One region of the Gordonia sp. CNJ-863 genome, then DNA from elsewhere that is predicted to be linked to it. Evidence: predicted binding sites of a transcription regulator. Region 1 holds the regulator's gene; the other holds the start of a gene.
The links. Region 1 encodes HspR, which represses chaperone genes until heat shock. Its sites were predicted from a motif close to ANNTGAGTNNNNNNNACTCANNT; they were not measured.
Positions count from the first base shown of each region.

Region 2: a site for HspR is predicted at 1,862-1,884, ahead of clpB (ATP-dependent chaperone ClpB). Genes of this name have one in related genera too.

Region 1 is NZ_MKKG01000007.1:54,667-70,205, reverse strand. It holds gene BJF87_RS04070 (alpha/beta fold hydrolase) at 1-292, shown strand, start outside; gene BJF87_RS04065 (TetR/AcrR family transcriptional regulator C-terminal domain-containing protein) at 370-1,011, shown strand; gene BJF87_RS04060 (acyl-CoA dehydrogenase family protein) at 1,011-2,693, shown strand; gene BJF87_RS04055 (LysR family transcriptional regulator) at 2,713-3,624, opposite strand; gene BJF87_RS04050 (diguanylate cyclase) at 3,918-5,126, shown strand; partial or broken gene BJF87_RS04045 (FAD-binding oxidoreductase) at 5,104-6,467, opposite strand; gene BJF87_RS04040 (nitroreductase/quinone reductase family protein) at 6,555-6,980, shown strand; gene BJF87_RS04035 (serine/threonine-protein kinase) at 7,068-8,027, shown strand; gene BJF87_RS04030 (amidohydrolase) at 8,043-9,170, opposite strand; gene BJF87_RS04025 (FAD-binding oxidoreductase) at 9,302-10,453, shown strand; gene BJF87_RS04020 (hypothetical protein) at 10,470-11,546, opposite strand; gene BJF87_RS04015 (hypothetical protein) at 11,630-12,724, opposite strand; gene BJF87_RS04010 (antibiotic biosynthesis monooxygenase) at 12,765-13,067, opposite strand; gene BJF87_RS04005 (SRPBCC family protein) at 13,143-13,610, opposite strand; gene BJF87_RS04000 (heat shock protein transcriptional repressor HspR) at 13,665-14,063, opposite strand; gene dnaJ (molecular chaperone DnaJ) at 14,067-15,263, opposite strand; gene grpE (nucleotide exchange factor GrpE) at 15,512-15,539, opposite strand, start outside.
Region 2 is NZ_MKKG01000003.1:28,399-43,937, forward strand. It holds gene BJF87_RS01540 (DUF2784 domain-containing protein) at 1-249, shown strand, start outside; gene BJF87_RS01545 (triacylglycerol lipase) at 305-1,546, opposite strand; gene clpB (ATP-dependent chaperone ClpB) at 1,954-4,506, shown strand; gene BJF87_RS01555 (GIY-YIG nuclease family protein) at 4,665-5,756, shown strand; gene sigK (ECF RNA polymerase sigma factor SigK) at 5,917-6,477, opposite strand; gene BJF87_RS01565 (DNA-3-methyladenine glycosylase I) at 6,701-7,294, shown strand; gene BJF87_RS01570 (hypothetical protein) at 7,325-8,071, shown strand; gene BJF87_RS01575 (PPOX class F420-dependent oxidoreductase) at 8,068-8,460, shown strand; gene BJF87_RS01580 (potassium-transporting ATPase subunit F) at 8,711-8,809, shown strand; gene kdpA (potassium-transporting ATPase subunit KdpA) at 8,816-10,624, shown strand; gene kdpB (potassium-transporting ATPase subunit KdpB) at 10,621-12,762, shown strand; gene BJF87_RS01595 (potassium-transporting ATPase subunit C) at 12,768-13,403, shown strand; gene BJF87_RS01600 (sensor histidine kinase KdpD) at 13,512-15,539, shown strand, end outside.

The sequences.
Region 1 (15,539 bases):
CGCAGATCGCCGACCGATGTTCCACGCCATGCGATCGATGATGTTGCATCGCCCCGATGTGACGGCCGATCTCGCATCGATCGCCGTGCCGACCCTGATGATGGTGGCCGATGCCGACTCCATGGGAGCCGGACCCGACGACATCCACTCGGCCACCTCCGCGATGTCCCATGTGCACGTCGGCGGCCTCGTCGGCGATGGACACCTGACGCCCCTCATCGTCGACCAGGACAACATCTACCGGCAGCTCGTCGGGCACTGGTCCGGCAACTACGCCGACTCACGTTCCTGAAATCAACCCTTGCCCGCGCGCCACCCGGCGTTTATTGTTTGCCATACAAACACTGGCGTCGACGATCGGAACCCACTGTGGCAACCACCGGACGCGCGAGCCGGGAAGCCGGCAGGGCAACCCGCCAGGCGCTGCTGCGTGCCGCCGGCGAGGTGTTCGCCGAGCACGGTGACGCGGCGTCGGTCGCTCAGATCTGCCAGCGCGCCGACGCCTACCCCAACCAGGTCACCTACTACTTCGGCTCCAAGGAACAACTCTTCGTCGAGGTCGCGTGCGCCGGTGTACTGCGGGCCGGACGTCGAGCCGAAGAGGCCGCCGCCGAGACCACGACCGTCCGTGACTACACGAACACGCTCGTCGGAACCCTCCTCGGCCCCTGCGCGCGGGACGTCGAACTGTTCACCACCGCCATGCTGCTGACGTCGCGCCGCACCGACCTGCGGGAGCACATCACCGACACCCTGCGCACACTTCACGAACGCGGCGAGCAGGCGCTGATGTCGACGCTGGTGCGCACCGGCTGGCAACTGCGTGCCGGGATCGATGTCGAGGCGAAGGCGTTCTGGTCGGCGATCTTCGGTCTCGCGGTTCAGAAGGCCGCCACCGGGGCCGACTTCGGCTATCGACTCGAGGACGCGGTCGCGGTGATCTTCACGAATCTGCAGATCCCGGACCGGGTTCTGGACCGGCCACTCGTACCCACGCCCCAGGAGGCATGATGACCCAGTCCGCGACGCACATCCATCCGCAGCCGCACCTCACCCACGAGGTGTTCAACCAGTCCGCTCCGCGACTGGACGTCAACGAGTACGAGCTCGACGTCGTCCTCACCGAGGCGGTCGCGCGACACGACGCCGCCTGGGGCGACGCCGAGCTTCGCGAGATCGGGGCGCTCGTCGGCAGCGAATCCTTCAAGCACGACGCCCATCTCGCGAACACCATCACGCCGGTGTTGCGGACGTTCGACCGCTGGGGTCACCGCATCGACGAGGTCGAATACCACCCGGCATACCACCGGATCATCTCCGAATCCATCGCCCACGGCGCCCACACGCGCTGCTGGTCCGATCCTCAACCCGGGTCGCACGTCGTGCGTGCGGCCGCGTTCATGCTGTTCGGCCAGATCGAACCGGGCCACGCCTGCCCGGTGTCGATGACCCACGCGGTCATCCCCTCACTCGAACTCCAGCCCGACGTCGCCGCGAACTGGGTGCCGAAGGCGTTGTCCCGCAGCTACTCCCCCGAGTTGAACGCCACCAAGGAGTCGGCGATCTTCGGGATGTCGATGACCGAGAAGCAAGGCGGCTCCGACGTCCGCGCCAACACCACCGTCGCAGTCCCCGCCGGAACCGGCGGACCGGGTGCCGAGTACCTCCTCACCGGACACAAGTGGTTCTGCTCGGCGCCCATGTCGGACGCCTTCCTCGTTCTCGCGCAGGCGCACGGCGCCGGCGGCGAAGGACTTTCGTGCTTCCTGCTCCCCCGCATCCTGCCCGACGGCACCCGTAACGTCTTCCGCATCCAGCGTCTCAAGGACAAGCTCGGCAACAAGTCCAACGCCTCCAGCGAGATCGAACTCGACGGCACCGTCGCCGTCATGGTCGGCGAGCCGGGACGCGGCGTGCGCACGATCATAGAGATGGTCGCGCAGACCCGCCTCGACTGCGTTCTCGGTTCCGCGGCGGGCATGCGCCAGGCCGTTGCCGAGGCCGTGTGGCACGCCCGGCATCGTGCCGCCTTCGGCGCGACGCTGGCCGACCAACCCGCGATGACCGCCGTATTGGCCGATCTCGCACTGGAATCCGAGGCCGCGACCACCACCGCGATCCGCCTCGCCCGCGCCCACGACGAGGATGCCGATCCGCAGGAGCGCGCCTTCCGCCGGGTCGCCACCGCGGTCGCCAAGTACTGGATCTGCAAGCGCGGCCCCCACCATGCCTACGAGGCGCTGGAATGCCTCGGCGGCAACGGATACACCGAGGACTTCCCGCTCGCCATGCGCTACCGCGAGCAGCCGGTGATGGCCGTATGGGAGGGCTCGGGCAACGTCATCGCCCTCGACGTCCTGCGCGCGATGACCCGGGAACCCGAATCGGTCGCGGCCTTCGACGCCGAGGTCAGCCTCGCCCGCGGCGCCGACCGGACTCTCGACACGCACCTGGACCGACTCCGGGAGCAACTCGGCGAGCTGTCGCGACTCGCCCCGGCCGACGCCCAGCGCCGAGCCCGATCCACCGTCGAGTCGATGGCCCTGGCGCTCGAGGCGTCACTGCTGGTGAGGCACAGCCCGTCGGCGGTCGCCGACGCGTTCATCGCCAGCCGCCTCGGACCCGACCGCAGCTTCGAGTACGGCGCGCTCCCCGACGGCGCCGATCTCGCCGCCATCCTCGAACGTCACTGAGACACCCCGCCTTCCGTCCTCACACCACCCCTTCCGCCGCCGCCAGGATCTGCCGGCGCAGCGTCGAGGCGGTGTTGGGCAGCCACATCGCCCGGACGGGGGCGAACGGCGGATCGGTGAACTCGACGATGCGGATGGAGTTCGCGTAGATCCAGCCGGGCTCGTTGGTGACGAACGCACAGGCTTTGGGGTGGGCGATGACCGCCGTGTGCGGCGGTGTACCGAGGAGCGTCGACAGGATGATGCGCGGTTCGAATCCCGCACGCCGGCACAGCCCGACGAGGATGTCGGTGTACTCGTATTCGTGCTCGGGCCCCCACACGACGATCTCGTAACCGGCGAGGGCGGCCATGTCGACACGGGCATGCGCGGCGAGCGGGTGATCGCTGCGCACCGCGAGGCGTAGCTCGTGTTCGGTCGCGATCGTGGTCGCCATGTCCGGTGGCGCCGACACACCACGGCCCAGCGCCAGGTCGATCGAGCCCGACAGCAATTCCTCACGCATGAAGTCGGCGAACACCGGGCGCACCGTGATCGGCACCGACGGGTCGGCGAGGACCACGGGTTCGATGATCCGGAAGACCTCCGACGACGCGAGGTCGGGTGCATGGCCGATGACGAACGGTGCGGGTGCCCCTGCGTTGACCCGTCTGACCTGCGTGGCGAGCTGTTCCCCGCCGGCCAGCAGCGGCACCGCGCCGCGGTAGAGCGCCTCCCCGGCCGGCGTCGGCGTCAGGCTGCGCCGCGAACGGGAGAAGAGCTCGACTCCCAGCTGTCGCTCGAGTTCACGGATCGCCGAGGACAACGCCTGCTGGCTGATGAACAGGTTGTCGGCGGCGACGCGGAGGCTCGGAGCCTCCATGACGACGACGAACATTCGGAGTCGGCGCAGGTCTATATCGCGGAGTCCGGCGTCCCCAGAACCATTCATCAACCATCTCCTGTCAGTTATCCGGATTGATGTGATTGTAGGTTGACCTTCAACCCAATATGCTCATTTCTGCATGGCATCGTGTTCAGATGTCATTCGCGTTTTGGGCTACCTGCTGAGGTCCCCCGCGGAGGGGACGGGAGGACCTCGGCAGGTGCTTCTTTCTCACATTTCGGTGTTTTCGCTGCCGCAACCGGGCGTCGGCGGCTATCAATTGCTCTGATGAAGCATCGCTAATGCTCATCTGGACTTCGCATTGTTCGCCCCAACCCCCATTTCCGGAGCTCGATCAGGTGGAAGAAACGGTCGGCCGTTCGCCGAGATCTACTCCGTTCGGCGGGCTCGGTCGCGACTCGATCACCGCGGAGATCGCACGGCGCAGCGGGCTCTACGACGAAACACTCGACGTTCTCCGGCAGCTGCGTCTGCGCGAACGCCATATCCGGTACACCATCGCCGGGCTGGTGCTGATCTTCGGCGTCGTGGGCGCGCTCGGATTGTTCACGCCGAGCGGCGCGCAGGGTTCGCTGTGGCGGTCGCTGATCCTCGGTACCGCTGCCGCCACCACCATCCCCACCGCGATCGCGGTGAGCCGGGTCCATCTGGGCGTGATGTGGTGGACCAAGAAGTCACACGTCCGAGGGTTCAACGACGCTTTCGTCGCCTACGCCGACATCGGTGTGGCGGTGTGCCTGTTCGCCGTCGCCGATCCACGCCTGGCGCTGTACTTCTCGGCACTGTTCGCCGTGATCGGCTCCTACAGCGCACATTTCGTACGTGCCCGCGTCGTGTACCTGCACCTGGCCCTGTCGAGCGCAGTGACCTGCACACTCGGAGTTCTCGCCTGGCTGGACGGCGCTCCGCCCGTGCCCGCGTTCGCCGCCACCCTTGCTCTGCTCGTCGCCGTGAGCGGGACGGTCACCCTGCACCAGGGCTACACCTCCGACCTCCAGCGATCCCTGAAACACCAACTGCGGATGGCCAATACCGATCCACTCACCGGACTGCTGAACCGCCGCGGATTCATCCTCGCCACGACCACACTGTTGCGTCGGGGTCCCGGTGACCGGTTCGCACTGGTCATCGCCGACGTCGACCGCTTCAAACGGATCAACGACGACCACGGGCACGCCGTGGGCGATGCCGTCCTGCAGCAGGTCGCCGACATCCTCCAGGGCGCCGTGCCCGAGCCTGCGGTCGTCGCCCGGCTCGGCGGCGATGAGTTCGCGATCGCGGCGCGGCTCGACGAACAGGCGGTGCGTGCCGTCGCCGAAGACATCCGCGGCCAACCGGTCGACGCCGGCGACGGCGAGTGGGCGACCGTCAGTCTCGGCATCGCGGTGGGTCCCCTGCACAGCGAGCACATGACCGACGAGGATGCGACCGAGCGCATTCGACGCGACTTCGCCCTCGCCGACGACGCCCTGTTCGAGGCGAAGGCGAAGAGGCGCGGCACCTATGCCGTGGTGCCGACCACGCCTACAGGATCACGCCCGGGTTGAGGAGCCCGTCCGGGTCGAGAGCGTTCTTGATGAGCGCGGTCAGCTCCATCACGTCCGGACCCACCTGGTCAGGCAGCCAGCCCTTCTTGAGCCGGCCCACGCCGTGCTCGCCGGTGATGGTGCCGCCGAGTTCGATGGCGAGGTCCATGATCTGGCCGAATGCCGTCTGCGCACGGTCGGCCTCGGCCGTGTCGGCCGGATCGAAGACGATCAGCGGGTGCGTGTTGCCGTCGCCGGCATGTGCGATCACCGAGATCATCACCTGGTTGTCCGCGGCGATCTTGGCGACGCCGTCGATGAGGTCGGGCAGCGAGGGCAACGGGACCCCGACGTCCTCCAGCAGCAGCGAACCCAGCTTCTCCACCGCCGGGATCGCTGCTCGCCGGGCAGCGGTGAACGCCTCGCCCTCGGCGGGGTCGTCGGTGGTGAAGACCTCGCCGGCACCGTTCGACTCGAAGGCGTTCCGGATGAGTTCGACCTCCTGGGCACCGGCGGCCCCGGGTGCGTCGGACTGGGCGACGAGCAGTGCGCCCGCGTCGCGGTCGAGTCCCATGCGCAGCATGTCCTCGACCGCGTTGATCGCCACCGAATCCATGAATTCCAGCATCGCCGGGCGGATCTCGCCGGTGACGGCGAGGACGGCACGGCTGGCGTCGTGTACCGAGTCGAAGACCCCGACGACCGTGCTCGCCGGCCCCTGCGGCGGCAGCAGCCGCAAGGTCACCTCGGTGATGATGCCGAGGAGTCCCTCACTGCCGACGAACAGCTTGGTCAACGGCAGCCCGGCGGAGTCCTTCAGCTGCTTGCCGCCCACCCGAACCGCTCGACCGTCGGCGAGCACCACCTGCAGCCCGAGCACGTAATCGGTGGTGACCCCGTACTTCACGCAGCACAGCCCACCCGCATTGGTGGCGACGTTGCCGCCGATCGAACAGATCTCGAACGACGACGGGTCCGGCGGGTACCAGAGACCCTCCGCCGCCGCCGCGGCCTTGACCTCGGAGTTGAACAGCCCGGGCTGGACGACGGCGGAGCGCGTCGCGGGGTCAACGGCGATCTCGCGCATCTTCTCGGTGGAGATCATGACGGCGCCGTCCACCGCGGTCGAGCCGCCGGACAGGCTGGTGCCGGCACCGCGGTGATGATCGGAATCCGGTTCTCGGCACACCACCGAACCGTCGTCTGGACCTGATCGGTCGAAGTCGGGCGGATCAGTGCGAGTGGGGTACCGGCGGCCGGGTCGAAAGCGCGGTCCTGGCGATACCCGGCGAGTATGTCGGGGTCGGTGATCACCATTCCGTCGGGAAGGGCGGCGGCCAACGAACTCGTTTCGGCACTCATGCGTTCAGCGTATTCTTCGAGGCCCGCACCGCGGTTTCACTTCGGCACACCTGCCGGTCAGGGCTCCGCAGGCGTATCAAGGAGATCGTGACTGACTTCAATTCGACCATCATCAACGAGTTCCGCACCAACAACGGACATGTCGAGACCGCGGGGTTCGGGAAGAACCTCGTCCTGCTGCACACCGTCGGCGCGAAATCCGGGGAGCCGCGAATCAGCCCGTTGTTCGGTCTCGCCGACGACGGCTCCTGGCTTGTCATCGGATCTTTCGCGGGTTCGCCGACGACGCCGGCCTGGGTCCACAACCTTCGCGCGCACCCCAACTCGGTTGCCGTCGAGGCCCCCGCAGCCGAGGGCATCGAACACCACGAGACGCAGGTCGCCGAGATCACCGATGACGACTGGGACGCCGCCTGGGCGAAGTTCACGGCGTTCACCGACCAGTTCGTCAAGTACACCGAGACCGCTCAGGGCCGGAAGTTCCCGATCTTCCGTCTGACCCCGAGATCCTGACCTCTCGAGCCTGATACGGGCACCCTGGTCTCGACACCCTTGTCCGGCACCGCACCCGCAGATCGACGCCGCTCTACTCTGGGCAGGGTGTTCGAGGTTGGCGACCGCGTGGACGGCTTCACCATCGACGAGTTCGTCGGCGGTGGTGCGAGCGCGGACGTCTTCCGGGCTCATCGCGACGACGGGAACGGGCCGGTCGCGCTCAAGGTGCTGCACCCTGACGCCGCCGATCACGCCCGGGTCCGTGAACGGTTCGAGCGCGAGTTCGGGATTGCGTCGCTTCTCCACCACCCGCACATCGTCCGGATGCGCGCCCACGGTGAGATCGCCGCGCCGCCCGGCTCTCTCGGCCCTCGCCACCAGCCGTCGATGTGGCTGGCGATGCAGTACGTCGCGGGCCCGGCGGCCACCGCACTCATTCCCGGCGACGACACCGAACCCGACGTGGACGCGATCCTGCGGGTCGCCGCGCAGATCGCCGGTGCCCTCGACCACGCACACGGCCAGGAGATCCTCCACCGCGACGTCAAGCCCGCCAACATCCTGCTCTCCCGACCTCTCGACTCTGACCCGGAGGGGCCCACGCCCAGCTCCTCCGCACCGGTCGACGCCTACCTCTCCGACTTCGGGATCGCCCAATTCCTCGATGACACAAGACCACTCGCACGCAACGGCCGGGTCCAGGGCTCCATCGGGTATGCCTCGCCCGAACTGCTTCAGGCACATCACCTTTCGCCGGCCAGCGACAACTACTCCTTCGCGTGCAGTCTCGTCGAGTTGTTCACCGGCACACCGCCGTATCCGCGGCGCACGTCCTTCGCGATCACCTACGCACACATCAACGACGAACCGCCGCGCCTCACCCGGCGCCGTCCGTGGCTCCCGTCGGCGATGGATTCGATCTTCGCCAAGGCGCTCGCCAAGTCACCGCAGAACCGCTATCCGACGTGTACGGCTCTCGTCGACATCCTGGTCCGTCTCATGCGTGACGTGCCCGTCCCCGAGCCGACCCGCTCACGATGGTGGGGACGTCCGCGTCATCCGTGACCGACCGGTCGCGGATCAGCCCTCGTCGAGTCCGTACACGCGGACCGCGGTGTCGCGGAAGATGCGTCGCAACGCCTCGTCTCCCCACTGGGACGCACAGTCGACCAGCGCGCCGACGAGGACGTCGATCGCCGCATTGGGGCGGTCGATCGGATAGTTGGAGCCGAACATGATGCGGTCCGAACCGAAGTGGGTGACGACGTGTTCGACGAACGGACCGATCATCTCGCCCAGCGTCGCCTGTCCCCCGATGTTGCCCCACCGTTCGTGGCCGTAACCGAGAACCGGCATGGCCAGCCCGGAAAGCTTCACCACCACATTGCGATACGACGCCAGGGTGGTCATCCGTTCCCGCCACAGCCGCCAGATGTCGGCGCGCGCCGCGGCCGTCGCGCCGGTACGTGTCCCGATCGGCCCGAACACCCCGGCGGGTATCCCGAAGTGGTCGAGGACGATCGCCGTGTCGGGATACTCGCGCGCCAGCACGATGACGTCGTAGAGCTGGTGGGAGTAGACCGCCGCCTCGAACACGAGTTTGCGCGCGGCAAGTTCGGCGAAACCGTCGAGAAAGGAGGCCGACGCCAGGATGTTGTCGGAGTCGCCGCCGTCGCGGACACGCGGGTCGGGATGGCGCGTCGCCACCAGCCGGATGCCCCGGACACGGGACGAGACCGTGAACTGCTGATCGAGCGTCTCGGCGAAGTCATGGTCGCGCGGGTCGCCGTGGGCGACGATCGCCCCCAGACGCGGAGCGCCGGAGTGGCCAAACGGCAGGTGCTCCAGATAGCGCGTCTCCTCCACGGCGGTGCTGTGTGCCGCCGCCTGCTCTCCCGCGGGTAGTGCCTTGCGCCAATGCGACTCGACGTGCACCACGGTGTCGATGGGCACCCCGACGACCGTCGAGACGAGAGCGGCATCGGTGGCGTACTGCCGCGGCTCGTACGGGCGCGCGACGGTTCGCGGTGTCAGCACGAACTCCCGGTCGGCGCGCGAGGCGATGAGCGGGAAGGCTCGGTCCCCCAATCGGGGGACGAACCCGTACAGCCGCGACGAGCGGGTTGCCGCCCATGGGGTGCGCCGCGGATTCCAGTGCTGCACATGCGCGTCGACGATGGCCGGGAGGACACCGTCGAGGGACGTCATGTTGGTACCTTGCCACACCGGATCACAGTCCGACATACGATGACGGATCCTGAATTCTGTACCGTCGACCGCTAGTGTTGAGCTCTCGGAACAGGCGGGGGACGAACGCCGACGGAGGTTGTCCTAAGAGAATGGCGAGCCACTCACGCCACACGTTGCATCACCTGCGAACAGCGGTGAACCGGCAGCCCGACCGGTTCGTGACCAACGTCTACACCCGGATGTTCGCGATCGATCCCGACCTCCGGGATCTGTTCGGCGTCTCGATGGCCGCACAGCAGATCGCCTTCCATCGCGTGATCGACCACGTCCTCGAAGCCATCCCTGCGGAGTCCGGCCACGCCGACCTCGTCGAGTTCCTCGCCCAGCTCGGCCGCGACCATCGCAAGTTCGGGGTCGAACCCGAGCACTACCACGTGATGTACACCGCGCTCATGGGCGAGTTCGCCAGTCTGATGGAGGGGTACTGGGACGAAGAGGCGCAGCAGACCGTCTCGCAGGCGATGATGCTCGTCACCGGTGTGATGCGCGGGGCTGCCGAGACCGCCACCCACCCGGCCCGGTGGACGGCAGAGGTCGTGGAGAAGTACCGAATCAGCCGCGACCTCGCCGTGGTACGACTCATCGCACATGCGCCGCTGACGTTCAACGTCGGCCAGTACCTCGAGGTCCACATCCCGCAGTGGCCCAAGCAGTGGCGCAATTTCTCGCCGTCGATCCCGCCGAACCCGGCCGGTGAGCTGGAGTTCCATGTCCGGGCGATCCAGGGTGGGACGGTCAGCTCGGCCATCGTCAGCGAGACCAGCGTCGGAGACGTCTGGACCCTGTCGCAGAGTCACGGGACCCTGCACGTCGACCGGGACCGGCCCGTCCTGATGGTCGCCGGCGGCACCGGGCTCGCCCCACTGCGTGCCCTGCTCATCGAGATGTCCAAACGCGCGGACTCGCCCCCGACCCACATCTTCTACGGGATGCGCTACCCCGGCGAGCTCTACGACCTGAGTGTCCTTCGGCGGATCGCCGCCACCAACCCGTGGTTGCAGGTCACCGCGGTGTCGGAGGAGGAGCGCGACCCGTGGTGGATCACCGCCGTGGCGACGCCGGCCGAACTCGGGATCGACCACGAGATCGGCACCCTCGCCGACGTGGTCGTCGGCGCCGGGAACTGGGAGGACCACCAGGTGCTCATCGCCGGGTCGGCGCAGATGATCGAGGCGACCCGACGCAAACTGATCATCGCCGGGGTCCGCGCCAGCCGTATCCAGCACGACCCGGTGTACTGACCCGCGGGTCACCGCGTCAGGGAGCCGGCTCTCCCGGAGCCGGCACCTCGACCGTGGTCGTCTCGGTCTCGGTGATCGTGAACGGTCCCGGAATCTCCTCGGTCACCGTGGTCGTCCTCGTGACCGGACGCGGGGTGCTGGTGATCGTCGTCGTGCGCGCCTGCTGCGTCTGGGTTTCGGTCTCGGTGACCGTCTTCGCGTCCGCGCTGACGGTCACGGCAGCGGGCGTCTCGGTGACCGTCACGGGGGCGGGTTCGGTGGTGTTGCGCTCCGCGGACAGCAGCAGGGTCAGACCGACCGCGCCCAGGAACATCGCCGCACCGATCGCGGCGCCGACGAACCACCAGCGTCGCCCGGTCGACACCCGCGGGGCCGCCGCCGGCGTCGACAACGCCACCAGGGCGGCGTCGGCCGCGCCGATGGCCGAGGCCAGTGGCGGGTTGCCAGCGACCGTGACGGGCCGCTGTGCGGCGTATTCGAACGCGGGCGCGATACCGGGCATCTCCGCGCCGGGTCCCACCACGATGATCGAGGTGATGTCGCGGCCGCGCGGCAGCTTGGACACCGCCGTCGCCAGCTCGGACGCCCCGTCCGGATCGGTGACGGGGGCGAGCCGGTTGGTGGTGAAGTCGGCGGTCCCGAGGACCGCACCCGAGGTCGTGTCGACGGTGGCCACCGACGTACCGGATGCCGGAGCGGCATCCCGGTCGAGGTCCACGACGGCGACGACGCCGCCCCGGGTGGCATGGGTGCACGCGATCTCGGCGAGTGCCGAGGCGTAACCGGTGACGACGACGCGGTCGTGCCAGGACTCCCCGGCGCCGCTCGACCCGAAGGCCTGCGCCAGGTGCTTGCGGACGTCCTCGCGTGACACCGAGACGCCGATCTGATCGACGACGACCGGCACCGAATCGACCAGCTCGATGATCGCGGCCTCGACCGCGGGTGCCGACGGATCAGGCAGGTCGACGAGGTTGCTGGCCAGGATGTGGCCATCGGCGTCGCGCACCACGGACGCGATCTGATCGTCCACGACGGATATCCCGAGAACCACGGATCCGGGCAGTCCCCCACTCGCCGGATCTTGGGTCATCGTCACCTCCACATCGACGTTTGCCCATGCAGCCTAACGGCTTGGACCGAATTCGTGGCAGCCGGACCGTCGGTGGTACCCCGTCAAACCGACTCGGCGGGATGTTGGGTGTACGCGGCGTCGCGCACCGCCTCGTCGGTCTCGAGCCCGGCACCGAGCGCACCGCCGACGGTGGCGAGCGAACACGTCAGCCACGCGACCTCCAAGTAGTCGGTGATCCCGGGGTCGTGACCGAGGGCGTCGCCGAAGACCTGTGGGACCACGAGGCACAGGGCCCCGAGGGTCGCGAGGACGAAGAGAGCGGCATAGAACGCCGCGACTCCCAGCACGACGGTGATGACGGTGACGGTGTTGAACAGGACGATCTGTTCGCGCGACTGCCGCGACGACCCCCGTTCCCACAGGTTGGCGCCGACGATCAGGGTGGCGGTGATGGCGACGATCGAACCGACGGCGACGCCGGTGAGGCGGACCCAGCCGAAGGTGTCGGCCAGTAGCCAGATGTCGGCGGTGACCAGTGCGAAGACACCGGCGGCGATGGCGCCGGTCAGTGCCCGGGTCAGTCCGAGCGCGAGGCGCCACGGTCGGTTGGCGCGCACCATCCCCGAAAGGAGCCGGAGATTGCCGGTCAGCACCCGGGCGGTGAAGGCGGTGCCCGCCTCGTCGGTGTCGGTGCCGAGCTGGCGGACACGATGCCGCAGCGGCGACTTCGACGGGGACTTCTCGTGGTCGCGGAGGTCGTCGGCGTCGGCACCGAGGAGTTGTCCGACGAGACCGGTGACCGTGGTCCGCGCCCGCTGACGTAGGCCGGTCGGGCCGAGGGCGGGGACCGACAGGACCGCGACGCCGTGCACCGCGTTCGCATGCGCGACGACAGGGCGCCGGCCCACGTGCAGGGGCAGATCCGTCAGACAGACCACCAGGTCCCATTCACGTTCGAGGAGAACGTCTCTCGCGGCGTCGACGATCTGGGCATCGGTCGCGGGCGGCTGCACCACGGATGCCTCGACGATCTCGATCTGCCATCGGGCTCCGGGGAAGCTGGTCTGGACGTGCTCGATCAGGTTCGCGTCGACGAGCTTACGCGCCAACCCGATCGGTTGCCCGGGGGCGGCCACGACTCCGAGGACGACCACCGCTTCGTCGTCTGATGTCGGCGTATCGTCCTCGAACTCCATGGAGAGGGCTTCCTTTCGCGGCCGCCCTGGGACGGCCTGGTCAGGCGGTGAAGGTCTCGATCAGGGTGTGCTGCTCGACGGCCGACGGAGCCTGCATGCCCGGGGCCTGGTCATCGGAGTGCGAGGCGCGGAACGAATCCGACTTCAGCCACGCCAGGAAGTCGTCCTTGGCGTCGAACTCCATGGTGGAGACGTAGGGCAGGCCCTCGGCCTCCGGACGCATCAGGGTCGCGCGGTGCAGGCCGGGGACACCCTTCAGCGTGGTGCGCATCGAGTCCGAGAATGCCTTCTCGAAGGCCTCGGCGTTCTCGGTGACATCGATGCGGTTGGTGATCACGAACATCTCGTCGACTCCTGGTTCGGGTCCGATAGGTCTCCGCCATCTTACCGACACGATGTCGGCAAGATGGCGGTGGTATCAGCCGAAGCGGTTCGCGAGAGCCCGGAGTGTGCCCTCGATGCCCTGACCGTTCTTCCTGTCGTAGCCGATCAGTTCCATGATCTTCGGGACCTTGAGCGTGGAGTAGTCGAAGGTCTCGGTGACCTGCGTGGTCGTCGGCGACGTGGCGACGAGGTCCCAGCGCCAGCGATGACCCATGGGGTGCTTCCACTCGACGACCCGGTCGGGGTCGACGTCGGTCGCGGTGGAGGTGATCGTGTACGGGACGCCGAACTGCTTCATCCCGACGCTGAATCGCGCACCGGGGGTGAGTCTTTCCGGGCCCTTGACGGGTGTGTCGCGCACCGTCCCCGAACCGTCGAGTTCGGGATGCCGATGCGGGTTGGCGATGAGGGCGAAGACCTCGGCGGCCGGCGCGTCAACGACGATGCGCCGTGAAACGCGGTGCGGGCCCGTGTCAACGGTGATGACGGTGTCGGAAGCCATACATCCAACGTACGCGGGCCCTGCCGATCACCCTCGTGGAACGAGTCAGACCGTTCAGTCGCCGGATCGTCTGCGCCGCGGCTGCCACACGACGAGGGCATTGGTCCGGGGCACCGGGACGAGCTCGCCTCCGCGGCGGTTCCGCGACGCGGCGACCTCGTCGGTGAGCTCACGGACCCGCTGTTGCAGCGCCTCGACCTGATTACTCAGATCGATGATCCGTTTGATCCCGGCGAGGTTCACACCCTCCTCCTGCGAGAGACGCTGGATCTCACGCAGGAGGTCGACGTCGCGTGACGAGTAGCGACGACCGCCGCCACTCGTCCGCTGCGGGGTGACCAGACCGAGGCGGTCATAGGTCCGCAGGGTCTGGGCGTGCATGCCGGCGAGCTCGGCGGCCACCGAGATCATGAAGGTCGCGCCGTCGGCGTCGAAGTTCTTCTGGCCGGCCATGACTCATCTCCCCCAGTTCGCCCGTGGATCGAACCCGCTTGCCCGCTCGGCCTGATCGTAGGCGCGCATCGCCTCGATCGCGGCGTCGTCGAGCTTGTCCGGCACCGCGACCTTGACCGTCACGAGCAGGTCGCCTGCGCCACCCGATCGCTTGGGGACGCCGCGGCCGCGCACGCGAAGCGTCCGGCCGTCGGTGGTGTTCGGCGGGATCTTGACACCGACCGAGCCCTCGAGCGTCGGTACCGAGACCGTCGCGCCGAGAACGAGTTCGGAGATCCGCACCGGGAGCTGCACCCGAAGGTCGTTGCCACTGCGCGTGAACTGCTTGTGCGGGGTGACGTGGACGACGACGTAGAGGTCGCCCGACGGCGCTCCGCGGCGTCCGGCCTCGCCCTGTCCGGCGAGCCTGATCCGTTGTCCGTCTTCGACTCCGGCGGGGATGCGCACGTTGATGGTGCGCGTCCGGTTCTTCACGCCGCTGCCGGAGCAGTCGGTGCACGGGTCGTCGATCCGCGAGCCGGTGCCCTGGCAGTCCTGGCAGGGTTCGCTGAACCCGAAGGCGCCCTGGTTGCGGCTGACGAAACCGGAGCCGTTGCAGTTGGGGCACACTCGCGGGCTGGTGCCCGGCTTGGCACCCGAGCCGTGACAGGTGGTGCACGGGGACGGGCTGGTCACCCGCAGCGGGACCGTCGTGCCGAGCGCTGCGTCCTTGAAGGACAGCGTCGTCTCGGTCTCGAGGTCCTTGCCGCGACGGGGACGGCTGGCCGTCGACGTGCGCTGGGATCCGCCGCCACGGTTGAAGAGTCCGTCGAAGATGTCGCCGAATCCGCCACCGCCGCCGGCCTGACCGCCGCCGAACAGGTCGCCGAGGTCGAAGTCGTTGCCGCCGGTCGTGTACGTCGTGCCGCCGCCCGGGAATCCACCCGGGAAGCCGTTGCCGCCGCCGCGGAATCGTCCGCCGGCGAACATGGCACGGGTTTCGTCGTACTCTTTGCGCTTCTGCGGGTCCGTCAGCACGCTTTTTGCTTCGGACACTCGCTTGAATCGTTCTTCGGCTTCCGCGTCACCCGGATTGCGGTCGGGGTGGAGCTCAGCGGCGAGCTTGCGATAGGCCTTCTGAATCTCTTCAGCCGAAGCGTCAGAAGCAACGCCCAGGTCCTTGTAGAAGTCATGTTCCAACCACTCACGTTGTGGAGCCACCAGACGTCACCTCCTTCAGGTCTTCTGTTGTCTGGATTGGTGTTTCAGTTGTTCCCCGCTCCCTGAGGTGCGAGCGGAGCGAGCCCACCCGCTCCCTGAGGTGCGAGCGGAGCGAGCCCACCCGCTCCCTGAGGTGCGAGCGGAGCGAGCCACGAAGGGTTCGTCGCCCTTCGTGGCTCGTCGCTTGCGCTCCTCGCACCTCAGGGATCGGTGGTCGGATCGCCCCTCATGCACGGGCGACTGTTGCCTTATTGTGCACCGGTCTGGTCGCCGGCG
Region 2 (15,539 bases), on a different contig from region 1:
GCGTCGGTGGTCGTCGGTCTGGAGTGCCCGCTCACCGACGCCGAGAACTGGGCGCGGCGTCGGGCCGGGGAGGCCGGATTGCCGCCGACAGGATTCATCGACAACTACCTGACCGGGGTGATCTACCCGGATTCGGCACTCGGGTTGGTTCGTGGGTTGGTCGCTGCACTGGTTGTCGTGTCGTGGGTGGGGTTGTGGTGGCGAGTGCGGACCGGCTCGCGCCGTCGCAGAATCTCGACTTCGGGGTAGGGGCGCCACCTGCAACCGGCGCTAGTGGGGCGAGGTCGCGATCGTGCGGGGCGGGTCAGTCGGTGCCCGGCGGTAGCGCACGCCGAGGCCTCAACAGGGGCAGCATCCACTCGTAGACGGCGTCATCGTTGAGCAAGGTGAAGTGATGGGCGCCGCCGACGTGGAGTCCATCATCGATCTCGAATCCGAGGTGTCGCCTCCGATCTCGACCGCCGCCGCTGTTCGTCATCACCAATCCGTCGCCGACGATGCGGCCGAAGGGGTGGTCGGGTCGCCGGGTCACGGTCGCTGTCACGTAAAGGTGTCGCGCCCCCTGCATGAGCGGCGGATAGTCGACGGCCGGCTGCCTAAAGGCGTCGGGATCGGTGTCGCGCCAATGATCTTCGGCGATCGCCCCGTGGAAGAGATCGCGAACGCCGGCACTGCGACGACCGAGGAGAGTGCCGAACGGGCGGCTGGTCGGCCGCAGGCGCAGGGCAGCAGTCGCCCAGTGAACCCCTCGTGCCAACGGTGCGCCGAGGTGCGGCGTCCCGAGGCATACGGTCTGTCGAACCAGCTTGGGCCAGTACGGGTCGACGGCCTGATGGCACGCACTGCGGATCACCAGGCCGCCCATCGAGTGGCCGATGAGGGTCAGGTCGGTCACCGGTACCGGCCACGACAACACGAGATCGTCGAGTAGCTGGGCGAGACGGCGGCCGTTGTCACTGATGTGTAGTCCCGAGTTGTACCGGATCATGACCTCGGTGCTGCCGAGGTCATCGGCGAGGCGCGCGCCGTAAGTGGGCTTGCCTCCGCGCTCCCACGCGAACTCGGTCTCCATGAGCCCGTGCAGAAACACCGTGAGGTGTCCGGTGGCCCGGGGGAAGGCCGTGGCCAGGTCGCCCGGGGTGATCGGAACGACGGCGCCGTCGACCCGGACGGCGATCTCCGGAGCCAGCGGTGACCGCTCGGCGGTCAGTTGATCACCGATCAACCCGTCGAGGATGCCGATGGCCGTGGCGCCCCGCTTGGTCTCGGACGGAACGCCGGAGTTGTGAACCGTCAGCGACTCGGCGAGGTCGCCGGCCACGTCGACGGTCGATGTGATCGCCGAGTAGACGGACGTGCTGATCGCGTCATGTATCACCTGGGCCGGACGGACCCTCGTTCCCCACGCCACGCGCAGACCGGCGAACACGGTGTCGGCGACGGATGAGTGGACGGCCGCGATGCCCGAGACCGCTTTGTTCAGCTCGTCGCGGCCCAGTGCCGCCAGTGCCGGCAGTTCGCGGGCGGGGGCGGAATCCACAGACATGATTTCAGTGTACGTGTGTCCACTGAAAGCTGGGTCCGGAACGCCGCGGTTTCGGTCACCCGGGACGGTTGAACGGACTGCTGCTCATCCATCCGGCGACGACGGCAAGGCGGGTGAGGCGCGTGCGAGTTCTCCGGGCTCATCCGACTCGATCGTTCTGGCGGTCAGTCCGGGGCGCGACCCACGAATGCGATGGCCTGACATCCCCCGCGGCGCAAAAGCGCGACCTCGACGACACCCGCGCTACTTCCGGCTAGCGCTTCGGGCGGGAAGCGGCGACTCTGGTAGGAGTGGCGCAGATCACAAAATAGAAAGCCATGAGCGGAATGGACTCAACTTTGTTGGCGTTGCATCCTCCGTATGGCTCATACTTGAGCCTGTTGGACTAAAGAGAAAGGTGCACGCGAGTGGACAGCTTCACCCCCACCACGAAGACACAGCAGGCATTGAGCGCTGCTGTGCAGGCGGCGGCCAGTGCTGGCAACCCCGACGTGCGACCGGCCCACATCCTGGTGGCGTTGCTCGATCAGTCCGACGGCATCGCGTCGCCGCTGCTCAAGGCAGTGGGCGTTGACCCGTCGAACATTCGTGCGCAGGCCCAGATGCTGGTCGACCGCATGCCGACGGTGGCCCAGGCCAGTGCCACCCCCCAGCTCTCCCGCGAATCGATCGCGGCGGTCAGCGCAGCTCAGCAACTGGCCGGTGAGCTCGGCGACGAGTACGTCTCGACCGAGCACATCGTCGTCGGTCTGGCGACCGGTGACTCCGATGTCGCCAAGTTGCTGCACAACGCCGGAGCAACCCCGCAGGCCCTGCGCGATGCGTTCGTCGCAGTCCGCGGGAGCAGGCGTGTCACGAGCGAGGACCCGGAGTCGACGTACCAGGCACTCGAGAAGTACTCGACCGACCTGACGGCAGCCGCCCGCGAGGGCAAACTCGACCCGGTCATCGGACGTGACACCGAGATCCGTCGCGTCGTGCAGGTGCTGAGCCGACGGACCAAGAACAACCCGGTCCTCATCGGTGAGCCCGGTGTCGGCAAGACCGCGATCGTCGAGGGCCTCGCCCAGCGTGTCGTCGCCGGTGACGTGCCCGAATCGCTGCGGAACAAGACCGTCATCTCGCTCGACATGGGTTCGATGGTCGCCGGCGCGAAGTATCGCGGTGAGTTCGAGGAGCGGCTGAAGGCCGTGCTCGACGAGATCAAGAACTCCGACGGCCAGATCATCACCTTCATCGATGAGCTGCACACCATCGTCGGAGCCGGTGCGACAGGCGATTCCGCGATGGATGCCGGCAACATGATCAAGCCGATGCTCGCCCGCGGTGAGCTGCGGCTGGTCGGTGCCACGACCCTCGAGGAATACCGCAAGTACATCGAGAAGGACGCCGCGCTCGAGCGTCGCTTCCAGCAGGTGTACGTCGGCGAACCGTCGGTCGAGGACGCCATCGGCATCCTGCGCGGCCTCAAGGACCGGTACGAGTTGCACCACGGTGTGCGCATCACCGACTCCGCATTGGTCGCCGCCGCAACGCTTTCCGATCGTTACATCACCTCGCGCTTCCTGCCCGACAAGGCCATCGACCTCGTCGACGAGGCGGCGTCGCGGCTGCGCATGGAGATCGACTCGCGCCCCGTCGAGATCGACGAGGTCGAGCGCATCGTCCGCCGGCTCGAGGTCGAAGAGGTTGCGCTGCAGAAGGAAACCGACGCGGCGTCGAAGGAACGGCTCGAGAAGTTGCGCGCCGAACTGGCCGATCAGAAGGAGAAGCTCAACGAGCTGTCCGCACGGTGGCAGTCGGAGAAGACGGCCATCGACGCGGTCCGCGACCTCAAGGAAGAGCTGGATCGTCTCCGAGGAGAAGCCGAACGCGCCGAGCGCGACGGTGACCTCGGACGCGCCGCCGAGCTCCGGTACGGCCGAATCCCGGGTCTCGAGAAGGAACTCGAGGCCGCGCTGGAGAAGACCGGTACCGATCCCGGTCAGGACGTGATGTTGCAGGAGGAGGTCGGACCCGACGACGTGGCGCAGGTCGTGTCGGCGTGGACCGGAATCCCGGCCGGACGCATGCTCGAAGGTGAGACCGCCAAGCTGCTGCGCATGGAGGACGAGCTGGGTAGGCGCGTCATCGGGCAGAAGGCTGCGGTCGAGGCCGTCTCCGACGCGGTGCGTCGTGCCCGAGCCGGTGTCGCCGACCCGAACCGGCCGCTGGGTTCGTTCATGTTCCTCGGCCCGACCGGCGTCGGCAAGACCGAGCTGGCCAAGGCGCTCGCCGAGTTCTTGTTCGACGACGAGCGGGCGATGGTCCGTATCGACATGAGCGAGTATGGCGAGAAGCACAGCGTCGCAAGGCTCGTCGGTGCTCCACCCGGCTACGTCGGGTACGAGGCCGGTGGCCAGCTGACCGAAGCGGTGCGGCGTCGGCCGTACACGGTGGTCCTGTTCGACGAGATCGAGAAGGCCCACCCGGACGTGTTCGACGTGCTGCTGCAGGTGCTCGACGAAGGTCGACTCACCGACGGCCAGGGACGGACGGTGGACTTCCGCAACACCATCCTGATCCTGACCTCGAACCTCGGCGCCGGTGGCGACAAGGACCAGGTCATGATGGCGGTGCGCTCGGCGTTCAAGCCCGAGTTCATCAACCGCCTCGACGATGTGGTCATCTTCGACGCCCTGAGCCCCGAAGAGCTGGTGTCGATCGTCGACATCCAGCTCGGACAGCTCAAGAAGCGGCTGGCCCAGCGTCGCCTCGACCTCGAGGTCTCGCCCAAGGCCAAGGAATGGCTGGGCGCACGTGGATTCGATCCGCAGTACGGTGCCCGTCCGCTCCGCCGCCTGGTGCAGCAGTCCATCGGCGACCAGCTCGCCAAGCAGCTGCTCTCCGGCGACATCCGAGACGGCGACGTCGTTCCGGTGAACGTCAGTGCAGACGGCGAGTCACTGGTTCTCGGCTGATCACGAGTGACACGACCAGGGGCCCATCCTTCGGGGTGGGCCCCTTCGTCGTCTGCGGCGGGTGGCGCGGACCGGTCTGGTAGTGGCGACGCGTCGGTGGGGGCGAGTCGACCGCTCGCAACCCCGCGCGTCCTGGCATCATCGCGGACATGAGCAGGATGGACGCCGTCGAGTTGCCGGCCACCGCGCTCGTCGAATTCCTCGAGTCGGCGGCATTCGCGGAGATGCTCGACCCCGAGGACGAGCGTTCCGCGTCACGGGATGCGCGGTCGCGGAGGGCCGAGGTCGTCGACGTCGTGAATGCGATCGACACCAACGCGGGCCGACGGTTCGTCGACCGTGAGCGTGCCGGCGAGGTGATCATCGGCGGTCTGCGCGGAGGCGGTCTCGGGGTGCGGCCGTCTGTAGTCGACGCGGTCCTCGATCTCCTGCGGCCGGTCGGGGTCGCGGCGCCGGGCGCCCCGAACCCCGTGCCCCTCGAAGTCCAGTCCGTACTCGGCGTCTACATCTACGCATTGGTCGATCCGCGTGATGCATCCGTGTTCTACGTGGGTGCGGGTCGCGGCAACCGGGTCCACCAGCACGCCCGCGCGGCGCTGGCCGGTGTCACGCCGGATGCCGGGGAGGTGGTGGGGGACGCCGAGTCGCCGGCGGTCTGGACTGCGACCGAGGAGCGCATCCGGGACATCGATGCCGACGGATTCGGCGTGGAGCACTGGATTCTCCGCCACGGCGACGACGTCGTCGATTCCGCTGAGATGTTGGCGGCGTATGTCCAGCAGTTCACGGTCGAGTTCGCCGGCCTGGCACGACTCCCGCTGACGAACAGTGCGTCGAGCGGCGCGATCCAACTGGACGAGATGGTGCTGCAGCACGCGGCGCCGCTCGCACCTCCGCTGCCCGAGCCGTGCGTGCTGGTGAAGGTCGACGATTCCGCCCGACCAGACGCCGGTGCCGAGCAGATCTATGAGTGGGCGCGCAGTGGATGGCGGGCCGGACCACATCGCACGGTGCCCGATCTCCCGGTCCTGGTGTTCGCCGACGACATCGTCCGCGCGGTGCACCGCGTCGATTACTGGGAGGCGTATCGGGATGCCGACGGCAACCTCGACCCGAAACGGTGGGTCTACACCGGCTCGCCGGATGCCGAGCTGGAGGCGCGGTACGTCGGTACGAGTCTGCGCGAGGTGCGCGAGCGTCGCGGCGGGAAGTGGAACCACAACGGATGGCACCCGTACGGACAGGTGTGACCGGTCCCGGTGACCGGCTCCTCGACGAGAAACGCCCCTGAGGACAACCCTCCAGAGGTTCGCGGACGACACTGTGTCGCCGGCGGTCCCGTGGAGGGGGTGTTTCAGGGGCGTTTCTCAGGGGTGCTTTACAAGGGGGGGCGAGCGAGGCGGCGGAACCCTAGCCGGTGGCAGCCAAGCCCGGCACGGTCTGACGCAGCCGGATGAGACCGTCGCGAATACGTGACTTGACCGTGGGAAGCGCGACCCCGAGGTGCTCGGCGACCTCGCGGTAGGTGAGTCCGTGGAAGTAGGCCAGTTCGATGGCCTGGCGCTGGATGGGGGTGAGGCTCTCGAGGCCGGTGTGGATCAGGCGAGCGATCTCTCGTCGCTCCACCGACTCACTGACCTCGTCGATCTCTCGGCTCGTGTCGGCGATGCCGTAGGCGACGGTGCGTCGGGTCGCGGCGGACTCCGACCGAACGCGGTCGACGGCCCGGCGGTGAGCCAGGGTCAGAATCCAGGAGAGTGCCGAACCGGAGCGGGGGTCGTAGGTCTCGGCGTTGCGCCAGACGGCCAGGAAGGTCTCCTGCGTCGCTTCCTCGCTGTAACCGGGATCGCGCAACACGCGGAGTGTCATGCCGTACACCCGGTCACAGGTTGCGTCGTAGAACTGGGCGAAAGCGTCCATGTCCCCGGTCGCCACGCGGGCAAGGAGGTTGTTCAGGTCGGATTCATGCATCACGAAACTCCTTGGCGCAGATGTGTTGTCTCGCTTCCGAAGCGGGATTCGGCGTCGGTGCCGGAGTGCTCTCGGTGCGATGTGACCAACGCTATGCGGGCAGCGGCGAGAAGTGACCATCGAGAGACACAACGGGATGCTTTCGCAATCTTTGGTAACGGAACGATAACGGCGGCCATCTGTCGTAGCCGTGCCGTAGCCTCCTCGCCACGAAGGGAGACGTATGTCCGCAGACACGATAGAGGGACCAGACGGTCGGCTGCGTTGCTTCTGGGCGGGCCGCGAGCCGGAAACCGCCTATCACGACACCGAATGGGGATTCCCGACCACCGACGATACGTCGTTGTTCGAGCGGGTGTGCCTCGAAGGCTTCCAGTCGGGCCTCAGCTGGCGCACGATCCTGATGAAACGGGAGAACTTCCGCGCGGCCTTCGCCGGCTTCGACGTGGAGAAGGTCGCGCGCTACACCGACGCCGACGTCACGCGCCTGCTGGACGACGCGGGCATCATCCGGCATCGCGGAAAGATCGAAGCGGCGGTCAACAACGCGCAGCGGGCCGTCGAGCTCATCGACGAGTTCGGCTCGCTCGAGTCGTACTTCTGGGGATATGCGCCCGCCGATGATCACGTGCCGAACTCGATGACGACGTCACCCGAGTCGGTCGCGATGTCGAAAGACCTCAAGAAGCGCGGATGGCGTTTCGTGGGGCCGACCACGATGTTCGCCCTCATGCAGGCGACCGGGATCGTCAACGACCACGCCTACGAATGCGTCATTCGGGACGAGGTGGCCGCGGCACTTCGGCAGCGATTGTAGACAATCACACAATGTGCCATCATCCGGAGCATGAACGCCCAGATCGGCATTGGGATGGTGTGCCCGTTCGACATGGCTCTCGACCGGGAGTTGTGGCGCTGGATGCCGGACTCGGTCTCGCTGTACTTCACGCGGACCGGTTACATCGATGCTCCCGTCGACGTCGAACTGTGCCGCGATCTGAACAATCACGCGGAGATCTCGGCAGCGGTCAGGGCAGTCTCGTCGGTCGGGCCGCGAACGTTCGGTTACGCGTGTGCATCGGGCAGCTTCGTCTACGGGATGGCGGGCGCGGTGGAGATCTCCAACTGCATGCTCGCCGCGGGCGCGGAGCGCGCGGTCACGACGTCAGAGGCCTTGATCCGGGCGCTGGACATGCTGAACGTGGGGACGCTCGCCGTCGCCACGCCGTACACAGCCGCGCTCACCGGACTCCTCTGCGACTTCCTCGCGGAGTCCGGCAGGAGCGTCGTGGCCCAGGCCGGTCTCGGTCGCGATCGCGAGATCTGGACCATCCCGTACCGCGTGACCGCGGATCTCATCCGCGCCGCGAATCATCCCGATGCCGACGCCGTCTTCGTCTCCTGTACCAACCTGTGGACCTACGACATCCTGGCCGACCTGGAGGCGGAGCTCGGCAAGCCGGTTCTCTCCGCCAACCAGGTGACCGCGTGGGCGACGCTGTGCGACGCCGGCGTGTTCGGCGGCGAGATCACCCCGGTGGGCTGGCCGACAACCCATGCGCAATCGCTGTTCGCCCGTAGCATTGCCGCATGACCTCTGACGCCGCGACGTTCGGCGAGGCGGGTACCGCCAAGTACGTGAACCTGACGACCTATCGCAAGGACGGCACTCCGGTCGCGACACCGGTGTGGGCGGTACTCGACGGAGCCCGATTGCTCGTGTGGACCGAAACCGAAGCATGGAAGGTCAAGCGGATCAGGCGGAATCCGAAGGTCCTGGTCCAGGCCACGGATGCGCGGGGCAAGAAGCTGTCCGGCGAGCCGGTCGCCGGCACCGCGGTTGTGCTCGACGCCGAGGGCACCGCACACGTTCGCAAGAAGCTCGGCGAGAAGTACGGGCTGCTCGCGCGGGTACTGATCTTCGCCAGCAAGGTGCGTCGTGGAGAAAGCGGCACCATCGGGATCGCGATCACGGCGACATAGCGGGACCCCCGGTCAGTACGACCGGTGACAAGGGGTCGTCAAGAACTGCCGGCGGCCCGTAAGAACGGCGTTAAGAACTCTCCGGTGCCCCGCGGGGCGCGTGATCCTTCGGTGTGCCCACCGCACGGTGGGCCATCGGTGCGATCAGAGAGTGAGTCATCGTGGCGGATGTGCTGTTCCTGCTGCTTGCCATCGCAGGGTTCGGTCTGTGCGTACTTGCCGTTCGCGGCCTCGATCTGCGGATCAAGTCGTGACCGCGGCCGGGGTGACCAACGTCGTACTCCTCGTGCTCGCGGCGGCGGCGATGGTGTACCTTCTCCTGGCTCTCGTGTTCCCGGAGAGGTTCTGAGAAACGATGGGCACAGTTGCTGCCGGCCTCCTGCAGTTCGGAGCGCTCATCGTGATCCTGGTCGCCGTCTACGTGCCGCTGGGCGACCACATGGCGCGTGTGTACACCGGGCAACGAGACCTCGGCGTCGAGCGCATCCTCTATCGACTGGCCCGTGTCGATCCGCGTAGGCAACAGTCCTGGTTGGGGTATGCCCTTGCCGTACTGGGGTTCTCGGCGGTCTGCTTCGCGGTCCTCTACGCGGTCCAGAGGCTCCAGGGAATCCTCCCGTTCTCCGACGGCAAGGCCGGCGTCTCGCCGGCAACGGCGTTCAACACCGCGATCTCCTTCGTCACCAACACCAACTGGCAGTCGTACTCACCTGAGCTCGTGATGACCAACCTGACCCAGATGGCAGGACTGGCGGTGCAGAACTTCGTCTCCGCGGCGGTCGGGATGGCCGTCGCCATCGCGCTCGTCCGCGGGATCGTCAACCGTGGGGCCACCGGCGAGATCGGGAACTTCTGGGTTGATCTCGTGCGCGGCGTGGTCCGGATTCTGTTGCCGCTGAGCATCATCGTGGCGACGCTGCTGCTGAGTCAGGGGGTCGTGCAGTCCTGGCACAGCGGATTCACGTGGACGACGCTCGACGGTGCGGAGGTGCACAGTGTGGTCGGTCCGTTCGCTTCGCAGGAGGCGATCAAGGAACTCGGCACCAACGGCGGCGGGACGTTGTCGGCGAACTCGGCGCACCCGTTCTCCAATCCCACACCGTTCTCGAATCTGGTCGAGATCTTCGCGCTGCTGGTGATCCCGGTCTGCCTCACCCGGACCTACGGGACCCTCGTCCGAGACCGGCGCCAGGGACTGACTCTTCTCGCCGTGATGGCGGGGATCTGGGCGATCATGCTTACCGTCGTATGGATCTTCGAGAGTCATGCGTCCGGGTCGGCAGCTCGGGCGGCGGGCGCCATGATGGAAGGCAAAGAGGTGCGCTTCGGGATTCCGGGTTCGGCGCTGTTCGCGGTGTCGACGACCGGGACCTCTACCGGTGCAGTCAATGCCGCGCACGACAGCTTCTCCGCGGCCGGCGGGGGTGCGGTCCTGTGGAACATGCTTCTCGGCGAGGTCGCGCCCGGTGGGGTCGGTTCGGGACTGTACGGAATCCTGATGATGGCGGTGATCACCGTCTTCGTCGGCGGGCTACTGGTCGGCAGGTCGCCGACGTTCCTCGGCAAGCGGATCGGACAGCCGGAGATGACCATGGCGGCGCTCTATGTCCTCGTCATGCCGGCACTCGTGCTGGCCGGCACGGCGATCTCGGTGATCCTGGCGTCGACCACGGAGGCGCAGGGGAACGGAGGCGAGCCGGGAACACCCGGTGCGATCCACGGTTTCGGTGAGGTGCTCTACGCCTACGCGTCGGCGGCCAACAACAACGGCAGTGCCTTCGGTGGGCTCGCGGTGACCGGTGACTGGTTCCAGTCCTCTCTGGGCATGGCGATGCTGCTGGGTCGGTTCGTGCCGATCGTGCTCGTGCTCGCACTCGCGGGCCTTCTCGCCCGGCAGCGTCCGCGCGGCACGGCCGACGAGGGCGCAGCCGAGAGCACCGGCATCATCGGTGCCCGCCCGACCGGACCGGTGGGACCCGGTCACGGGCGCGCCGTCCTGGAGGCCGCGTCGGCCCGTCCGGTGGCACGACCGGAGGTTCTCTCCGCCCTGCCCACCCACGGTCTTCTCTACGGAACGCTGCTCATGGCGACCATCGTGCTGGTCGCCGGACTCACCTTCTTCCCGGCCATGGCGCTGGGACCCATCGCGGAGGCGCTGCTGTGACCACACCCCTGATCGACACCGCCCCGGACGCCTCCCACGCCGAACCTGCCGCGGGCGACGAGCCGGAACTGTTGTCCCGCGGCGCTTTCGACGTCCGCTCGCTCGTGACGTCGATGCCGATGGCCCTGCGAAAGCTGAACCCTCGCGATCAGGCCCGCAACCCGGTGATGTTCGTGGTGTTCCTCGGCGCTGTCGTCACCACCGCCCTGGCGGTCCTTCGTCCGTCCTGGTTCGCCTGGACCGTGGCGGCCTGGTTGTGGTTCACCGTCGTGTTCGCCGCTCTCGCCGAGGCGGTCGCCGAGGGGAGAGGGCGGGCGCAGGCCGAGAGTCTGCGAAAGATCAAGCGTGACACCGTGGCCCGTCGACTACGAGCTGACGGTGGCTTCGACGAGGTCCTCGGTGGTGCGCTGCGGGTCGGCGACCTCATCGTCGTGGAGGCGGGCGAGGTCATCGCCGGCGACGGAGATGTGGTCGACGGCATCGCGACCGTCGACGAGTCGGCGATCACCGGCGAATCGGCTCCCGTCGTGCGGGAATCCGGGGGAGACCGGTCCGCGGTCACCGGCGGCACCGTCGTCCTCTCCGACCGGATCGTCGTCAAGATCACGACGGCACCGGGTGAGACCTTCGTCGACCGCATGATCGCGCTGGTCGAAGGCGCGGACCGCAAGAAGACGCCCAACGAGATCGCGCTCGACATCCTGTTGACGAGCCTGACGATCATCTTCCTGCTGGCGGTGGTGGCGATCGGGCCCATGCAGGAGTACGCCGGCCGGTCGCCGGATCCCGTCGAGTTGATCGCACTGCTGGTGTGCCTCATCCCGACCACCATCGGCGCCCTGCTCAGCTCGATCGGAATCGCGGGGATGGATCGGCTCGTCCAGCGCAACGTACTTGCGATGTCCGGCCGGGCGGTGGAGGCCGCCGGCGACATCGACACCTTGCTGATGGACAAGACCGGGACAATCACCTACGGCAACCGCCGGGCCACCGCCCTGCACCCGGCGCCGGGCGTGTCCGTCGACGAACTGGCGCGGGTGGCCTCGGAGTGCAGTCTCGCCGACGACACTCCCGAGGGACGGAGCATCGTCGAACTGTGCCGGACCTCGTACGGGGTGGAACCGGTCGCGGAGGCCCCGACCGTCGGCTCGACGCGCCGCGAGGTGGTCGCCTTCACCGCCCAGACCCGCATGAGCGGCGTCGACCTGCACGGGGCCGACCTGCACGACGCCGACGCGGTGGTCGTGTACCGCAAGGGAGCTGCCGACGCACTCGGACGGTGGGTCGCCGAGTCGGCGGGAACCGTGGAACCGGCGGTCCTCGCGGACGTGGAGCGCATTTCCACCGACGGCGGTACACCGCTCCTGGTCGGCGTGCACGAGGCGGGCCGGCCCGCCCGCGTGCTCGGAGTGATCGCGTTGTCCGACGTCGTGAAGCCGGGGATGACCGCGCGATTCGCCCAGTTGCGCTCGATGGGTATCCGCACGGTCATGGTCACCGGCGACAACCCGCTCACCGCCCGTGCCATCGCGGCCGAGGCCGGGGTCGACGACTTCGTCGCCGAGGCCACCCCCGAGGAGAAGCTCGCACTCATCCGTTCCGAGCAGCAGGCCGGGCGCCTCGTCGCGATGACCGGGGATGGAACCAACGACGCACCCGCGCTCGCGCAGGCCGACGTCGGGCTGGCGATGAACACGGGGACCTCGGCGGCCAAGGAGGCCGGCAACATGGTCGACCTCGACTCCGACCCGACCAAGCTCATCGAGGTGGTCGCGATCGGCAAGCAGCTGCTCATCACCCGCGGGGCTCTCACCACCTTCTCGCTCGCCAACGACCTCGCGAAGTACTTCGCGATCCTCCCGGCGATGTTCGCCGCGGTCCATCCGCAGCTCGAGGCCCTCAACGTCATGGGTCTGCATTCGGCGGAGTCGGCCATGGTCTCCGCGGTGATCTTCAATGCGCTGATCATCGTCGCGCTCATCCCGCTCTCGTTGCGGGGAGTGCGTTACCGCCCGTCGTCGGCATCGAAGCTGTTGGGCCGCAACCTGATCGTGTACGGGCTCGGCGGGGTGGTCGCACCCTTCGTCGGCATCTGGCTGATCGATCTCGTCGTCCGTTTCGTTCCGGGAATGGGGTGAGCACGATGACCACGATCGCGACCGGTCTCCTCCGGCAGTGCGGCGCCGCACTGGGGATGCTCCTCGGACTGACACTCATCCTCGGGTTCGCCTATCCCGCCGCGGTGTGGGCGATCTCGCGGGTGGACTCGTCGAGTGCGGAGGGCTCACGTCTGGTCGACGCCTCCGGGTGTGCGGTGGGCTCCTCGCTCATCGGAGTCGATCCGCAGGTCGAGGCCGGCGGACCGGACCCGTACCTCCACGCGCGTGTCCTCGGTGCCGAGGGCGCGCCGATGGCCACCGGCGATCCGTCCGCATCGTCGGCGAGCAATCAGGGGCCGAACAGCGTCATCCTCCTCGACAACGTCGAGGCCCGGCGTGCGCTGATCGCCGAGCGGGAAGGAGTGTCACCGCAGGCGGTTCCGGCCGATGCCGTCACCGGATCGGGGTCGGGACTCGACCCCCACATCAGTCCGGCATATGCCGCACTTCAGGTGCCGCGACTGGCACGCGAGAACCGTCGCCCGCCGGAGGAGATACGGTCGCTGATCGCCGCCCACACCCAGGGCAGACAGTGGGGGTTCCTCGGTGAGCCGCGGGTCGACGTCCTCGAGGTGAACCTGGCGCTCGGTCACGGGCCGGCCACGTGTCACACCCGTTGACCGGCGATAGAATCGGCGGATGACCTCAGCGGCGGGACCGGCGACGACGCGGGTCACGAGCCTCAGGCGGCGTCGCGCCGACGCTCGGAAGGTCGCGGCACGTTGCAGGTGTTCCTCGGATGCGCACCCGGCGTCGGGAAGACCTACGAGATGCTGGCGCAGGCCCGGAACCTCAGGGACGAGGGTGCAGACGTGGTGGTCGCGGTCGTCGAATCGCATGGGCGGCCCGCGACCGCGGCCCTCGTCGAGGGTCTGGAGGTGATCCCCAGGATCGCCCTCCCGTATCGGGGGGCGACATTCGACGAGATGGACCTCGACGCCGTCCTGGCGCGCCATCCTCAGGTGGTGCTGGTCGACGAACTCGCCCACACCAACACTCCGGGATCGCGAAATGCCAAGCGGTGGCAGGATATCGAGGAACTCCGTGACGCCGGTATCGACGTCTGCTCGACCGTGAACATCCAGCACCTCGCCAGCCTGAACGACGTCGTCGCCCAGATCACCGGTGTCGTGCAGAGGGAGACGGTGCCCGACGACGTCGTTCGCGGCGCCGATCAGATCGAACTCGTCGACATCGACCCGCAGGCGCTACGGCAGCGACTGTCCGCGGGCAAGGTCTACCCGTACAGTCGGGTCGACGGGGCTCTGGGCAACTACTTCCGGCAGGGCAACCTCACCGCGCTGCGCGAGTTGGCCCTGTTGTGGCTGGCCGACCAGGTCGACGACAAACTCGCCGATTATCGTGCGGCACACTCGATCACCGACACCTGGGAAGCACGCGAACGAGTCGTGGTGGCGATCACCGGCGGGCCGGAGTCGCCCACCCTGTTGCGTCGGGCCAGTCGTATCGCGTCGCGATCGAGCGCGGAACTGCTGGCCGTACACGTGGTCCGCGGGGACGGGCTCAGTGATCGCGGCGTCGATCTCACCGCACTCCGAGAGCTCGCCGCCGGTTTCGGCGCACGGATCCACACGGTGGTCGGTGACGACATCCCGGCCACGCTGCTCGTGTTCGCGCGCGGGGTCAATGCCACCCAATTGGTTCTGGGTACGTCCCGTCGACCGCGTTGGCAACGGATCTTCGACGAAGGTGTCGGGGCGACGGTCGTGAGCGGTAGCGGGCGCATCGACGTGCACATGGTCACGCACGAGGAGACGCCCCGCCGACACCGGCTCGACATCCGTGACACCAGGTTCCATCGACCGCTGAGCTGGGTCCTCGCGGTGGTCGTACCGCTGGTGGCGACCGGTGTGCTGCGGTTGCTCGATCCCTGGCTCGGGTTCACCAGTCAGTCGGCGCTGTTCTTCGTGTCGGTGCTCGCGGTGTCGATGCTCGGAGGCATCGCGCCCGCGGCGTTGTCGGCGGTGGTCTCCGGCCTTCTGCTGAACTACTTCTTCACCGATCCCCGGTTCACCTTCACCATCGATCAACCGGACAACCTGATCACCATCCTGGTGATGCTGCTCATCGCGATCGCCGTGGCCGCCCTGGTCGATTCGGCGACGGTACGGCGTGCTCAGGCGCAGGAGGCCACCCGCGAGGCGGAACTGCTGGCGATGTTCTCCAGCGTCGTGCTCGGCGGCGCCGATGTCCCGGGCCTGCTCGAACGGTTACGTGAGACCTACGACCAGACGGCCGTCGCACTGGTCCGACGCACGTCGAAGACCACTCGGACGGTGGAGGCCTGGGTCGGCGACTGCCCGCTGAACGGTCCGGATGACGCGGACACGACGTGTTCGGTACCGGGTGGGCAGTTCGAGTTGCTGCTCCGCGGGCCGAGACTCGGCGCGCGGGACCGGCGGGTGCTGGCCGCCGTGGCCGGGCAGGCAGCAGGTGCCGTCGAGCGGCACGCCCTGGAGGTCGAGGCGGCCTCTGCCGAGGCGCTGGCCCGAACCGATGAACTCCGGCGCGCGTTGCTGTCCGCGGTCGGCCACGATCTCCGCACACCGCTCGCGGCGGCGAAGGCCGCGGTGTCCAGTCTTCGTAGCGACGACGTCACCTTCAGCCCCGACGACACCGCGGAACTGCTGGCAACGGTCGACGAGTCGGTCGACCATCTGGCGGGTCTCGTCGGCAACCTGCTCGACTCCTCTCGGCTCGCCGCAGGGGCGGTGCGACCCCAGATGCAGCACACG